DNA from 2 places in the Devosia sp. Root105 genome. Region 1 is predicted to be linked to the other one. Evidence: predicted binding sites of a transcription regulator. Region 1 holds the regulator's gene; the other holds the start of a gene.
What was found. The regulator LexA, encoded in region 1, represses DNA repair genes until DNA is damaged. The targets are predictions, from matches to a motif close to TGTTCNNNNTGTGTTCNG.

Region 1 (7,708 bases):
AGGCCGGCAACGAAACCCTGCGCGGCAGCGACCGCGACGTCCGGCACCTCGTGGCCATCAGCCGCAAACTCGACGGCTTGCCGCTCGCCATCGATATGGCCGCCGCTCGTATCCAGGTGTTCGGGCTGCAGGAAGTGCGCACCCAACTCGAGCGCGGTATCGAGTTTCTGTCCGATGGCCGCCGCACCGTTGCGCCGCGCCACCGTTCGATGCGCGGGCTCTATGAGCTCAACCATGGCGCGCTCTCCGGCGACGAACGCATCGTGCTGCGGCGGCTGTCGATCTTCGCCGGCGCGTTCGACCTGGCTGATGCCTCTGCCGTGACCACCGACGGCGACCTCGATGATCGGCGCGTCATCGCCGCGCTGGGCGGCCTCGTGGCAAAGTCGCAGGTGCTCACCGCTCGGGGTGGACATGCAGTGCGATACCGTCTCTCCCGCCCCTTGCGCGCCTACGCCGCCGAACGGCTCGCCGCGTCAGAGGATTTGCCTCGGACGGCACGGCGTCATGCCGACCTCGCCCTGTCGCATGTCATCAATGCCCTCGAGGCGTGGCAGAAGCTGTCACGTGCCGAGTGGCTGGAACGGCATGGCGACCTGGTCGAGGAGGTCCGCGAGGCACTCGACCGGTGCCTTTCGCCGCATGGCGACCTGGACGCCGGCGCCCTCCTCGCGGCCCATGCGAGCCCCCTGCTGCTGCGGGGTGGCCACTATGACGAGATGCGTAGCCGCGCCGTGACAGCTCTACGGGCCGGAGCGCTTCTGCCAGCCAAACTGCGGTTCCGGCTGCATCTGCAACTGGCGACGCTGACGGAAGATCGCGCCGGTCCGCTGCGCATCGAAGGCCGGCACTTGCTCGAGGCGGCCCGCCTTGGCCGCACCATGGCCGCCGCATGGGCCGATGCGGAACTTCTGCTGGTCCGCTCGGCCCTGGCGCTGCGCACCGGTCACCTCCAGCGCTCCGCCGGGCTGTCGCAGGCGGCTCTTGCCAATGCCCGCGCTGCCGGACGTCGCGATCTGGCGCAAACCGCGGACCGGTTGCAGGCTGAGGCGCTGCACTATGCCGGCGACCATGCCGCCTCGGCCCGCCTCGCCAACGCCATGATCGCTGGCCCCGACTGGCAATTGCCGGCGCCGCTCGCCATTCTGACCTCCCCGCCGAGGGGCGCCCTGCGCGTCCTGGAGGCGCGCCGGCTGTGGCTGCTGGGCAAGCCCGACCAATCCCGCCACCTGCTGTTCGAGGCGCTGAACTTCGCGGCCGAGCAAGGTCCCTGGGCCCTCTGCGAAGCGATTGGCCTGGGCGCCTGCCCTTTGCTGCTGTGGTACGGCGAGGATGACCGAGCCGTTGGCTACATCACGCAACTGGAGCGCGCGGCCGAGCATGCCGGGCTGCCGCTCTGGACCTCATGGGCCGATCTCTACCGCAAGGTGATGATCCACATCGCCGTCCGCGAAGGCCGTCGCAGCGAAAGCGCCATCCTGTTGCAGCCGGCGAGCTTCCTGCAGGCCGAGACCTGGGTGACGCTCACCGGCTCGCTGCGCGGGCTGAAGCTCTCCCCCGAACACAGCAGCGGCTGGTGCCGACCCGAGATCCTGCGGGCCTTCGCCCTCGCGAGGGTCGCCGATGGCGATATCGAGGCCGGCACGCGGCTGCTGCGGGAGGCCATCGATCTCGCTCGAACCCAGGGAGCGCTCGCCTGGGAACTGAGGGCCACGATGAGCCTCGCACGCCTGTGGTCGAGGGACCGGCGGACTGCCGCCTACGAGCTCCTTGCCGGCACTCACCACGCCTTCACCGAAGGCAAGGCTACCTCGGACCTCCTTGCCGCCACGGCCCTCCTCCGCCGCCTCGCCAATGGGTGACAGCAGCGGCGTTCCTGGACCCGACACCTGCTCATTCCGCTCGCTGCGCCCCCAATCGTAACGCAATATTCACCGCTCGATTGCAGAACATAACTGGAACACGTATAACACGTTCAGTCTTTGTTCCGATTCTGCTCACGGAGCCGCCCATGCTTACGCGCAAGCAACACGAACTGCTGATGTTCATCCACGAGCGGATGAAAGAGTCCGGCATCCCACCCTCGTTCGACGAGATGAAGGACGCGCTCGACCTGAGGAGCAAGTCCGGCATCCATCGGTTGATCACCGCGCTGGAAGAGCGTGGCTTCATCCGGCGCCTGCCCAACCGGGCCCGCGCGCTCGAGGTGATCAAGCTGCCGGATTCGATGAACCCCTCGCTCGGTGGTCGCAAGGCCCGCTTCGAGCCCTCGGTCATCGAGGGTAACCTCGGCAAGGTGTCGGCGCCTCCGGCCCGCCCCTCGGCACCGGTGGTCAATGCCGACTCCTATCGGGCGGTGACGATCCCGGTAATGGGCCGCATCGCGGCAGGCACGCCGATCGAAGCGATCCAGACCCACAGCCACTCCATCATGGTGCCGCCTGAAATGCTGGGGCCTGGTGAGCACTATGCACTGGAAGTCCGCGGCGATTCGATGATCGACGCCGGCATCTTCGATGGCGACACCGTGCTGATCAAGAAGCAGGACGCGGCCTCGACCGGCGAGATCGTGGTCGCCCTCGTCGATGACGAGGAAGCGACGCTGAAGCGGCTTCGCCGCCGCGGCAACTCCGTTGCGCTCGAAGCGGCCAACCCGGCCTACGAGACCCGCATCTTCCCGCCTGACCGGGTGAAGGTGCAGGGCCGGCTGGTTGGCCTCTTGCGCAAATACTGACCTCCAGACCCACCGCCAATCGGGTCCTTGGGCCGGCAGCCTTGCCGGCCCTTTTTCTTATGAAACCGAACCTCCCCGCCGATATTTGCACTAGGGCCGGGCCGGCAAAGACGTTACGGTCCGCGCCGCCAAGGGAGGCTTCAGGCATCCTCGGGCAGCGCCTCCATGCAAATGGCCGTCGCGATCGTACCAGGAGAGTGGACAACCTTCCCGATCGCGCTTTAGCGGCATGGCGGTGCGCAGCAAACGTGCAGCGCCAGGGAGAAGGTTTTGGCAGCAGAGGTCGAATGGGTCGCCGTTGATTGGGGCACTTCCAATCTGCGCGCATGGGGCATCGACGCCGCCGGCGAGATCGCCTTCGCGCGCTCGTCGCCGGATGGCATGGGTCGCCTCAGCCGCGAACAATACCCCGATGTGCTGACCTCGCTGCTCAGCGGTGTCGCCGAGGATGTCGAAGACGTGCTGATCTGCGGCATGGCCGGCGCCCGCCAGGGCTGGATCGAGGCCCCCTATCTCGACGCGCCGGCCGAGCTTGGTCGCCTCGTTCAAGGCGCGGTGGCGCCCGACATGCCCGGTCCGCTCAACCCCCGCATTCTTCCCGGCGTCTGCCTGCGTGATGTCGGCGCCGAGGACGTGATGCGCGGCGAGGAAACCCAGTTGCTGGGCCTGTCATCGTTGCTCCCGGGCTTCTCCGGTCTGGCGGTGATGCCCGGCACCCACAGCAAATGGGCGCTCCTCTCTGGCACCAGGCTCGAGCGCTTCTCGAGCGCCATGACCGGCGAGATCTTCGAACTGCTGCGCACCCACTCGGTGCTGCGTCACTCGCTGGGTGGCGAACTCGAAGGCGAAGATCGGGAGCGCGGCTTCGAAGCAGGCCTCGATCAGGGGCTGGAACGTCCCGAACGGCTGACTGCCACGCTGTTCAAGGTTCGCGCCGGTTCGCTCCTCTCGGGACGCAGCGCACCATGGTGCGCCGGTTTCCTGTCGGGTCTGCTCATCGGCGCTGAAATCGGCGGCCAGCGCGATTGGATCGGCGCAGCCGAGATCCCCTTGGTCGGCAGCGTCGGCCTTTGCGGGCTCTACCAGATGGCCTTCGCCCGGCTGGGCGCCAGCACCCGCATCATCGACGCCACCGACGCCACCCTCGCTGGCCTCAAGGCTGCAAGACAGGCATAGACCATGACCCACCGACACATCATCGCGATCCTTCGCGGCATCACCCCTCCTGAAACCCTCGAAGTCTGCGACGCCCTGGTGCTCGCCGGCATCACCATGATCGAGGTGCCGCTGAACTCGCCGGAGGCGCTGCGCTCCATCGAGGATGCCGCCAAGGTGTTCGAGGGCCGGGCGCTGATCGGCGCCGGCACCGTGCTGAGCCGCGCCGACGTCGATGCCGTTGCTGATGCCGGCGGCCAGTTCGTCGTCTCCCCCGACACCAATCCCTCGGTGATCGGCGCCACCATCGAGCGCGGCATGACCTCGTATCCGGGCGTCTTCTCGCCCACCGACGCCTTCACCGCCATCCGCTCGGGCGCCACGGGCCTCAAGTTCTTTCCGGCCGAAGTGCTGGGCCCCAAGGGCATCAAGGCGATGAAGGCCGTACTGCCATCCGACATTCCGCTTTACGCCGTCGGGGGCGCCAATCCCGATAATTTCACCGAGTACTTCGCCGCCGGCTGCGCCGGCTTCGGTCTCGGCACCTACATTTTCAAGCCCGGCATGTCCGCCGCGGATGTGGCATTGCGCGCCACCGCGGCCGTCGCTGCCTATGACCAGGGAAAACCGCGATGAACACCAAGGCCGAGCTCTTTGTCGATAGCCGCTGCGAGCTGGGCGAAGGCCCGTTCTGGCACCCGCTGCTCGAGCGCCTGTTCTGGTTCGATATCCTCAACCAGACCATGCTGAGCGCCGGAACCGATGGCCACATCGTCGACCGCATCACCTTCAAGGACACCGTCAGCGCCGGCGCGGTGATCGACAAGCAGAGCCTTGCAATCGCCCAGTCGGGCGCCCTGCTCCGCTACGACTTCCTGACCGACACGACCTCGGTGATCGCCGAGATCGACGGCGACGTTCCGACCAACCGCACCAATGACAGCCGCGTCGACCGCACCGGTGGCTTCTGGATCGGCACCATGGGCCGCAAAGCCGAAGCGGGTGTCGGCGGCGTCTACCAGTACCGTGCCGGGCAGACCACCAAGGTGATCGAGAACATCCGCATCCCCAACTCGATCTGCTTTTCGCCCGACGGCCGCACCGCCTACTTCACGGACGCCGGCAAGATGATCGTCAAATGCGCCACCGACCCGGAGACCGGCCTGCCGGCCGGGCCGTGGGAAGACTTCTTCACCATGGACGGCCCTGGCGGCGCCGATGGCTCGGTGGTCGACTCCGAGGGCTATCTGTGGAATGCCCGCTGGGGCGGCGGCAAGGTCATCCGCATCTCGCCCGACGGCAAGCTCGACAAGGTGGTCGAGGTGCCCGGCGTCAGCCAGGTGAGCTGCCCGGCCTTTGGCGGCAGCGACCTCAAGACCCTCTACATCACCACGGCGCGCGAACACATGACGCCCGCAGAGATCGAACGCGAGCCGCATGCGGGCAGCGTTTTCGCCGTGGCGCTCGACGTGCCCGGCATCGCCGAACCCTTCCTCAAGCTCTGAGTTTCACGTGTCTTTTCCCGCTGTCGGCGTCTGCTACTACCCCGAACACTGGCCCGTCGAATGGTGGGAGGATGACGCGCGCCGCATGGCGGAAATCGGCATCCAGTATGTCCGCATCGGCGAGTTCGCCTGGTCGCGGCTCGAGCCCAGGCCGAACGAGATGGACTTCGGCTGGCTGGTGGCTGCCATGGATGTGCTCGGCAAGCATGGCCTGAAGGTCATCGTCGGCACGCCCACGGCCACGCCGCCGCGCTGGCTGCTCGACAAGATGCCCGACATGCTGGCGGTCGACCGTGATGGCCGGCCGCGCGGCTTTGGTTCGCGGCGACACTACGACTTCTCGCATCTGGGCTATCGGCGTGAATGCGCCCGCATTACCCGGCTGCTGATCGACCAGGTCGGCCAGCACCAGGCGCTCGCCGGCTGGCAGACCGACAACGAGTATGGCTGCCACGACACCGTGCACTCCTACTCCAAAGCCGCCGCGCTTGGTTTCCGGCTCTGGCTGAAAGACAAGTACAAGTCCATCGATGCGCTGAACACCGCCTGGGGCAACGTGTTCTGGTCGATGGAGTACAACAACTTCGAGCAAATCGACCCGCCGAACCTGACGGTGACCGAGGCCGCGCCGGCAGCCTGTCTCGATTTCCGCCGCTACTCCTCCGCGCAGGTCGCTGCGTTCAACAAGACGCAGTACGACCTGATGAAGGCCGCACGTCCAGATCTGCCGGTGATCCACAACTTCATGGGCCGCTTCACCGAGTTCGATCACTACGAAGTGGCCGAGACCCTCGATGTGGCGAGCTGGGACTCCTACCCGATCGGCCATCTCGCGGTTTCCAATGAATCCGACGAAGTGAAGGCTGCGTATTTCCGCCAGGGCGAACCGGACGCGCAGGGCCTGCAGCACGACATCTACCGTGCCGTCGGCCATGGCCGCTGGTGGATCATGGAGCAGCAACCCGGTCCGGTGAACTGGGCCGAGTACAACCCCGATCCCCTGCCCGGCATGGCTCGCCTATGGGCCTGGGAAGCCTTCGCGCACGGCGCCGAGGTGGTGTCGTACTTCCGCTGGCGGCAGGCGCCGTTCGCGCAGGAGCAGATGCATGCGGGCCTCTTGCGTCCCGACAGCCAGCCGGCCCCGGCCTACCATGAGGCCAAGCAAGTCGCAGAGGAACTCAAGCGGCTCGGCATCGATGGGGTGGCCAACAAGGGCCGCGTCGCCATCGTCTACGATTACCAGAGCGAATGGGCATGGCGGATCCAACCGCAGGCCAAGGGGTTCTCGCACCACCAGCATGTCCGCAACGTCTATGTGCCGCTGCGCAAGCGCGGCGTCGACGTCGATATCCTGCCGCCTTCGACCACCGATTTCTCTGGTTATGACCTGGTGGTGATCCCGGCGCTGTTCGCCTGGAACGACCAGCTCCGCACCGCCATCGAGAATTTTGACGGCCACCTGCTGATCGGTCCGCGCACCGGCTCGAAGACCGAGAACTTCTCCATCCCCACCGGCCTTGGTCCAGACCTGCCGCAGAACCTCCTCGACGCAAAGGTAGCGCGCGTCGACAGCACCGATCCCCGCCGCACGGTTTCGGTCAAGGGTGGCGGCGCCGTCGGCCATTGGCGTGAGCGGCTCGACACCCGGGCTGAGATCGTCATCGAGGACGAAGAGGATTTCCCGGTGCTGGTAGCGCAGGGAAAGCTCAATTACCTGGCAGCCAGCGGCGATCGCGCCCTGATGCAGCGGATCGTCGACCACCTGCTCACCGAAGCCGATGTTCCGACGCTCAACCTCCCCGCCGGCGTGCGCTGCCGCAGCAGAGGTAAATGGCGCGTTTACTTTAACTACGGCGACACTGTGGCAAACCTGACTGCGGCGCCCGACGAGCAGGGCTATGTGCTGGGCGGCGCCCAGATCGAAGCGGCCGGGGTTACGGTAGCGTTGCTCGCCACGGCCGGCTGAGTTGCGGAATAGCGGGGCGGATTTCGAAACCGCCCCGCGCTTCATCCCAGCGTAGCCACTGCACCCCGCCGCGGGCCAGCGCAGCTGCGTCGATCACCGTATCGGCCGCGCAGTTGGCTGGGATGGCCCGGCGGGCGATCAGGAGATCGGCCATGCCGCAATCCTCGTAGAAGCCGGCCGGGTCCCGCACGATCGATACGGTGAAGCCCCGGCTGCTGGCGCCAAAGCAGCCGATACTGTCGCAGCTGAGCAGCGCGCCGGGTTCAATGGCCTCGCCATAGGTCTCGCGCCACACGCCGACGGCAAAGCTGTCGGCTTTGCCCGCCACCAGTTGCAGGCCCGCGTCGC
Region 2 (7,708 bases), on a different contig from region 1:
GACTGGCCGTCATAACCTGTTGTTCGCCCGGGTTGGTGAGTTCAAGGGCGATCGTTTCGTGCCTGATGCCGACGACTTGCAGGTCCTCGACTTCGGCACCGACTTTTACGCCATGCAGAGTTTTGAGGCCGAGGGCCGACAGATCGCCTTGGCCTGGCTGTTCAACTGGGAATCCCGCAAGCCTGCCGGCTCGCCCTATTCGGGCGAGATGTCGCTGCCGCGCGAACTCAGCCTCGATGGCTCCGGGCGGCTGTGCATGCACCCGGTGACCGAGCTGGATAGCGCCTGGCAGGCTCATCCCCTGGCCCAGGAGCCGGATGGGAGCGTCCTGCTGCGGGACGCGCCGTTCGAGCTCCGCCTGGATGGCAACCTCGACGGCACCAGCATCGTCGCGACGGAGAGCGGCGCCCTCTGCTTCGAGCTATCGGTATCGGGCGGTCGCCTTGCGGTTCGACTGGCTGGGGATGACGGGAAGATCCGCTACCAGGCCAGGTGTGGGTCGGCCACCGATCTCCGCATCGTCTACGACCGCGGCATCGTTGAGATCTTCGCCGACTACGGGGCCGTCTGCGGCACGCGGCGCGGCTACACCAACATCGCCCCGGACCGGGTTGAGGTGATATCCGCCGCCCGGTTCACCGTGTCCGAGCGGCGAGCGGTTCAACTACCCTGAGCCAAGGGCAGCTGTGGCCTACCGCCCTCATCCCGCACGAACGCGCCAGACGACCCCGGACGGCTCGTCTAGACTGCTTGGCTGCGCTCTCCGGGACTCCAATCGTCCTTTCGACCGAGCTCGCCCACTGGCAGAGCCAGGCTCCCGGCTAGAACCCTCATTTCAGGCCGGCAGGTCGCTGAGCGAGCGCGGTTCAGCCGCCTCGACATTGTTCACGCTATGGCGGAAGTCGCTCGAGGCTGGATATGCCGGTCTGCGGGACCGCATGATCGCTCCGAGTGGCCGATGCGCCTCCAGGGCGTGCCAGGGCGCATAGGACATCACATCATCGGCGTAGATGCGGCGCGCGTCACTCGCGGCGTTCTGCGGTGCAAGGTGAAGGGTCGCCACCGTCTGATGAGGCGAGAGGTCCTCGCGCCATAGCACCGAGGCATCCTCGATCGGCATCCGGCCGATGTCCGCGCACAACTGCACGCGCAGGGCGAAGTCAGCCGAGTTGTGCGCGAAGAACTCCTCCAGCAAGTCGCGGACCGGCGAACTGGGCCGGCCAGCGTGATCGACTTCATGGCCCGTCAAAGCACGCACATTGTCGGAAAGCGGTGTCACGCTAAACTTGCCGACATAGTCCCCGAATCGCAGAGCGGCCATCGAGTGGAAGGTCTCGCCGAGCGGATGGGCATTCTCCGGTGAAAGGATCTCGACCGGCGCCGGCAATGGGCGGCCCAGCGCCTTGAGCACCCTGGCGGCCAGACGCGCCTTCCTGCCGATCGAGGCAAGCTCATCGTCCGTCTTGGTCGGCTGCTGCTCGAGCGCCTTCTGCAGCTTGAAGTACTCGCTGACGGTTCCGAACGGCAGGGTTGGTGAGTTGACGAGGAGGAAATCCTGCGTGTCCAGACCATCCCCGATCGCGCGCTGGCCTTCCACGCCGAGTACCTTGATGGCCATGCCGAAGTGAGCGAGCAGCCAGTCGGGCCGGATGTCCCCGGGACCGAGATTGGTAGCCACTCGGGTTCAATGACATTGATGCGCATCGTTCTCGGCTTCCCGTGGAAGCGCTCTTAGGCGCGGGGCTCGGGAAGGGCGACCGTGAGGCTTCACCTCACGGCGTAGTGGTAACGGTAGTTGATAATTCAGAGTCTGCGTATCGGCTGACTACGTTGTCGGAACAGTCCCGCCGTCGATCACATGCTCGGTCCCGGTTATGGACGTTGCGCGATCCGACGCCAGAAATGCGATCAGGTCGGCAACCTCTTTCGGCTCGGCCGGTCGTCCCAGCGGGATACCGCCGAGCGAGTTCATAATCACCTGCACTGCCTCGTCATAGCCGATGCCGGCTTCTTCGGCGATGCGGAGTGCGAGACCACTGGCGTTCGGGCTGGAGATCCAGCCGGGCGAAACCCGTACCACTCGCACGCCCTTGGGCGAGACTTCCTTGGAAAGGCTCTTGCTATAGGTATTGAGCGCAGCCTTGGCCGACGCGTAGGCCGTCGTCGCCTCCGGTAGCGGCAGGCGGTTCTGGATCGAGGTCACATGGATGACGACGCCACTGCCCTGGGCGATCATGCCGGGGATCAGAGCGCGATCGAGCCTGACAGCGGGAAAGAAGTTGAGGTCGAACTCCTTGTTCCATTCAACATCGTCCAACGCGACGAAACCACCCGATGGCGCGGACGAGCCACCCAGAACGTTGACGAGGATGTCGAGCCCACCAAGCTCACCATCCACCGCATCGATGACAGCCTTTACCCCGGCTTGGGTGGTCAGATCGGCGGCGACGAACGCTTCACCGTCAAGATCCGCCGGCTCGTGTCGCGCTGTTGTCAGAACGTGCGCGCCTAGCTCCCGGAAGAGCGCCACCGTTGCGGCGCCGGCGCCCAAAGTACCCCCGGTGATAAGCGCCCGTCGCCCCTGCAATGTGAGGAACGGGGTCATACCGTGATTTCCAGCTCAGCAACCTTGTCCCCGGCGAGGACGAAGAAGTACTTCAGATCGACCGGGCTGCCGGGGAAGTCACCGGCGACATGAGCCATCACCTGGATCTTGTCGTTCTGAGTGGTGATGAAGAACGGCTCGATGGTGGTGGGACCGAATTTTCCGCTGTAATCGATCTTCCACTGTCGGATGGCTTCGTGGCCGACGATGGTTTCGCCGACATCCTTGACCTTGGCGTTTTCGGTGAAGGAAGCGGCGAGTTCGTCAGGGCCGCCGTCACGGTCGGCAGCAAAATAGGCCTTAATGGCCCTAGGCAGCTTAACAGTCATTTTCAGCTCTCCAGCTCGGTCTGTGCAGCCTTGCCGGCTGCGAGGCCGATCCCCTTTTGGGCCCGGCGGGGATAATCTAGGGCTGGACGAATGCCCCGATAACAGGGACAAATAGGGATGAGGAATTTCGAAAATCGGGACAATGACGCGATCTGTGCTTGCCGACCTCGACGCCGTTCTCGGCATTGCCCGCCAAGGCTCCTTTAGAGCCGCAGCGCTTGAGCTCGGCATGTCCACGACGGCCCTGAGCAATGCCATCGCCAAGCTTGAACAGCGCCTCGGCATTCGCCTGTTCAACCGAACGACGCGCAGCGTTTCGCTCACCGACGCGGGGAAGACTTTTGTCGAGCGGGTTGGGCCCGCGATGACAGATATCCACGACGCCATGCTGGCCGCTCAGTCGCTCCAGGAGACGCCGACCGGTACCTTGCGCATCAATGCATTTGCGTCGGCCGCCAGAGAAGTGATGGCACCCCTCATCCTATTGTTCCTGCGGCAATATCCTCGGGTGCATATCGATCTGGTTACCGAGGGACGACTGGTAGATATAGTTGCGGCCGGCTTCGACTTGGGCCTGAGGCCAGCAGATTTAGTGCCCAGCGACATGATAGCCTTGCCGCTCGGCCGAGAGCGCAGCAACGCTGTCGTCGCGTCACCAGACTTTCTCCGGACACATGGCAGGCCATTGGTCCCGGCGGACCTCTATCGGTTCAGGTGCATCCGTTCGCGTCTTCCCAATAACGCCCTGTTTCGGTGGCGATTTGAAAAGGATGGGAGCGCGGTTCAGATCGACGTGCAGGGCGCAATTACCCTCGACGAGTCGAGCCTTGTTAAGATAGCCGCGCAGAATGGTATTGGGCTGGGCTATGTGATGGAAGCGGACGTGCGCGATGACATTGGGGCCGGGCGCTTGGTGCGCGTCCTCGAGGATTGGACCCCTCCGTTGGCTCCGCTGGCGCTGTATTATCCGGGCCGAAAGAATCCTCCCGCAGCCTTCAGCGCCTTCATGCGTGCCGCGAGAGAGTTCGCATCCGCCAATAGTTAGTCGCTCCTGGAGCAATGGCCGCTTCGGGCCAGAAGCGGCCGTGCCGCCAGCGAAACAGCCCTCGCGCGATCGCCGGGTCGTAGCGGCTGCTGGCTAGGGCAGGTCCGACAGCGCCAGGTTACCGTGATGCGCTCAACCTATCCCAAGGCCAGGTTCAGCCGATAGCTCAACGCCTCGGCCAGATGCGGGCGGGTAACCTTGTCGGCGCCGGCGAGGTCGGCGAGGGTGCGCGCCACTTTCAGCACCCGGTGGTAGGCGCGGGCCGAGAGGTTGAAGCGCTCCGAGGCCTGCAGCAGCAAGGTCTGGCTGTCCTTGTCGGGATTGACCAGCTTTTCGATCAGCGACGGGCCGGCGGCGGCGTTGGTGAAGACATCGGGGTGGCCGGCTTCGATGTAGCGCCGGCGCTGCCGCTCGCGCGCCGTTTCGACGCGGGCGGCGACGGCGGCTGAGGGTTCGGCCGTCGCCGGGCCGATCATCTCGGCGGCCGAGACAGCGGGCACGTCGATGCGCAGATCGATGCGATCGAGGAACGGCCCGGAGACCCGACCCTGGTAGTCGAGCGCACATTGGTCGCCGCGCTTGCAGACATGGCCGGGTGTGCCGGCGAGCCCGCATTTGCAGGGGTTCATCGCCGCAATCAGCTGGAAGCGGGCAGGAAAGCTGACATGCGCGTTGGCGCGGGCGATCACCGTCTCGCCCGCTTCGAGCGGCTGGCGCAGGCTGTCGAGCACCGAGGGCGAGAACTCCGGCAACTCGTCGAGGAACAGCACGCCGTTATGGGCGAGGCTGGCTTCCCCCGGCCGGACCTTCAGGCCGCCGCCGACCAGCGCCGCCATCGAGGCCGAATGATGCGGGGCGCGGAACGGCCGGCGATCGCTGAGCGCGCCGCCTGCCAGTTCGCCGGCAATCGACTGGATCATCGACACATCGAGCAGTTCGCGCGGGTTGAGCGGCGGCAGGATCGAGGGCAGTCGCGCCGCCAGCATGGATTTGCCGGCGCCGGGCGGGCCGATCATCAAGAGGTTATGGCCGCCCGCCGCCGCGACTTCGAGCGCTCGGCGCGCCACCTGCTGGCCGCGCACTTCGCTGAGATCGGGCAGCCCGGCCGGCTCGGCCCGCCGCCGCGCCACAGGGCGGCTGCAGAGCTGAAAGCCACCGAGATGGTTGACCAGCGCCAACAGCGTTGGTGGCGCGACGATCTCGAGGTCCTCACCGGCCCATGCCGCCTCCGGCCCCGAGGCCTCGGCGCAGATGATCCCCATGTCGCGCGACAGTGCGGCGATCGCTGCCGGCAGCACTCCGGCGGTCGGGGCGAGCTGGCCGTCGAGCCCGAGTTCCCCGAGCGCCAGGTAGCCTTCGAGCGCATCGGACGGGATGGCGCCGATCGCCGCCATCAGCCCGAGCGCAATCGGCAGGTCGTAATGGCTGCCCTCCTTGGGCAGGTCCGCCGGGGCGAGGTTCACGGTGATGCGCTTGGGCGGCAGGCTGAGGCCCGAGGCATAGAGCGCCGCCCGCACCCGCTCGCCCGATTCCTTCACCGCCTTGTCCGGCAGCCCGACGAGGAAGAATTTTGGCAGGCCAGGCGCAATCTGCACCTGCACATCCACCGGCACCGCCTCGATCCCCTGAAACGCCACGGTGGCGACCCGCGTGACCATCGTTATGCCCCCAACATCCGCGCGGCACGCTAGCAGGAGGTCTGCGGGCGAAGCAAGAACATTTAGGGAACAGATCGGCGATGACAGGGGTCCCGCTGGCTGCCACAGTGCCTACGGATAGTGGTTGAAGAGATTTCCGGCGTCCGGGATGTGCGCCATGATCGCATCGCTGATATCGGTAAGCTCTTCGAACGCCGTGGCCGGGATTGCCGCCTCGAGTGCCGCCGCGTTGCTTGCCACCTGCTCCCTCGTCCGGCCTCCGGCGACGACCGAATTGACGCCGACCTGACCGAGGATCCAGCGGATCGAGAGGGTCGAAAGCGGCAGGTCGAGCTCGGCGGCGAGCCGCTTCATTTGCTCCACGCCGGCATGCACATGCGGCCAGATGTCAGCCCTGAATGGCAGGATCGAGTGACGCTGGTCACCGGCAATCAGACCCGGATCGCGGCCGAACTTGCCGGTAAGGATCCCATGACCCAGCGGGCTGTAGGCCACCACGGCGATATCGTGGGCGAGGCAGTACGGAATGGCTTCAGCTTCAGCATACCGCCACAGCAGGTTGTAGCCCAGTTGATGGACTTCGATGCTGCCGACCTCAGAAACCTGCTCCATTTGCGCAACGCTGAAGTTGCTCACCCCGACAGCACCGATCTTGCCCTGAGCGCGTGCGGTTTCGAGACCTTCCATGACCGGGCGCATGTCCCTGCCGGCACGGGGCCAGTGAATGTAGTAGAGGTCGATGAAGTCCACACTGAGCCTGTTGAGGCTGCCTTCGACTTCGGCAATTGCGGCGGCTGCCGTCAGGTCATCTGTGTGCGACTTGGATGCGAGAAAGACACTCTCCCGCTTGCCCTCAAGGAACTGGCCGAGCAGAGTTTCCGACCTGCCGTTGCCGTAGCCCGCGGCGGTATCAAAGTGCCGTATTCCCGCCAGATAGGCGGCATGCAGTGCGCCGAGCAGATCGGTGTCCGTCGCGTCTTTAGCGTACCACGAGCCGCCTTGCGCAATCGGCAGCAGGGGCAACGGATTATTGGCGAGCGGGGCAGGGCGGAGGGCGGGCGAGAGCATCGTCACGATCGGTCAGGTACTTTCGCGAATGATGAGCTCGGGATCGATCAAGGTAACCCGCGGCGGCGGTAGTTTCTCGCCAGCGGCGATCAGGTGCATCAGGCGATCGACGGCCATTTGCGAGACGGCCTGGGCGTCGTAGTTCACCGTCGACAGCGGCGGCTCTCCGAATTCGGTGAAGGCGATGTTGTCATAACCCATGATGGCGAGGTCGTCGGGAATGCGCACGCCCTGCTTGTGGCACCAGCGCAGCGCCCCCAACGCCAGCGAGTCGTTGTCGGTCAGCACCGCGGTCGGCCGCTTCGGCCCGTTCATGAGCATGTCGAGCGCGAAATAGCCGTGCCGCGCATAGTGGCCATTGGTCGGCGCGATCAGCTCCGCATCGACGCCGATGCCGGCCTCCAGCAGGGCCTGCTGATAGCCTTCGAGCTTTTCGTCATTGCCATTGGCATGCGAGGCGTCGAGAAAGCCGATCCGCTTGTGGCCCCGGCCGATCAGGTAGCGCGTCGCCTGGTAGCCGCCGCTGCGATCGTTGACGCTTACCCCGTCAATGCCAGCGTCAGGATCGGCAATCAGCAGGACGAGCGGAAAATTGGCGCTGCGTAACGGCCTGAGGTGTTCGAGGTCGCGATGCCGCGCCGGGTAGATCAGGATGCCATCCACCTGGCGGGAGCGGAACATGTCGACGACCCGGATTTCCTCCTCGAGCGTGTTGTTCGAGGTGGCGAACAGCGTGCCGTAACCCCTCTCCGCCAGCGCGATCTCGACCGACTGGGCGGTCTGCGTCAGCGTCGGGTTGAGAATGTCGGTCAGCACCAGGCCAATGGTGCGGGTCGCTCGGCTCACCAGCGACTGCGCCACGTGGTTGGGAACGTAGCGCAGCTCAAGCGCCGCCGACTGGATCTTGTTCCGGGTTTCGACGGGAATTCGCTCGCTGTTGCGCAGCGCCAGAGACACGGTGTTAAGTGAAAACCCGGTGCGCGCAGCAATGTCCCGTAACCGC

Region 2: ASC68_RS02185 (YifB family Mg chelatase-like AAA ATPase) is a predicted target of LexA. The motif match lies at 5,692-5,709, and genes of this name have one in related genera.

What each region holds. Positions count from the first base shown of each region.
Region 1 covers NZ_LMCR01000016.1:99,094-106,801, forward strand. Annotated here, with positions in the region: gene ASC68_RS16480 (winged helix-turn-helix domain-containing protein) at 1-1,862, shown strand, start outside; gene lexA (transcriptional repressor LexA) at 2,012-2,734, shown strand; gene ASC68_RS16490 (2-dehydro-3-deoxygalactonokinase) at 3,005-3,910, shown strand; gene ASC68_RS16495 (2-dehydro-3-deoxy-6-phosphogalactonate aldolase) at 3,914-4,525, shown strand; gene ASC68_RS16500 (SMP-30/gluconolactonase/LRE family protein) at 4,522-5,394, shown strand; gene ASC68_RS16505 (beta-galactosidase) at 5,402-7,360, shown strand; gene ASC68_RS16510 (ComEC/Rec2 family competence protein) at 7,329-7,708, opposite strand, start outside.
Region 2 covers NZ_LMCR01000001.1:486,139-493,846, reverse strand. Annotated here, with positions in the region: gene ASC68_RS02210 (glycoside hydrolase family 32 protein) at 1-673, shown strand, start outside; gene ASC68_RS02205 (catalase family protein) at 836-1,678, opposite strand; gene ASC68_RS02200 (SDR family oxidoreductase) at 1,826-2,605, opposite strand; gene ASC68_RS02195 (nuclear transport factor 2 family protein) at 2,602-2,934, opposite strand; gene ASC68_RS02190 (LysR substrate-binding domain-containing protein) at 3,077-3,979, shown strand; gene ASC68_RS02185 (YifB family Mg chelatase-like AAA ATPase) at 4,117-5,637, opposite strand; gene ASC68_RS02180 (aldo/keto reductase) at 5,749-6,705, opposite strand; gene ASC68_RS02175 (LacI family DNA-binding transcriptional regulator) at 6,718-7,708, opposite strand, start outside.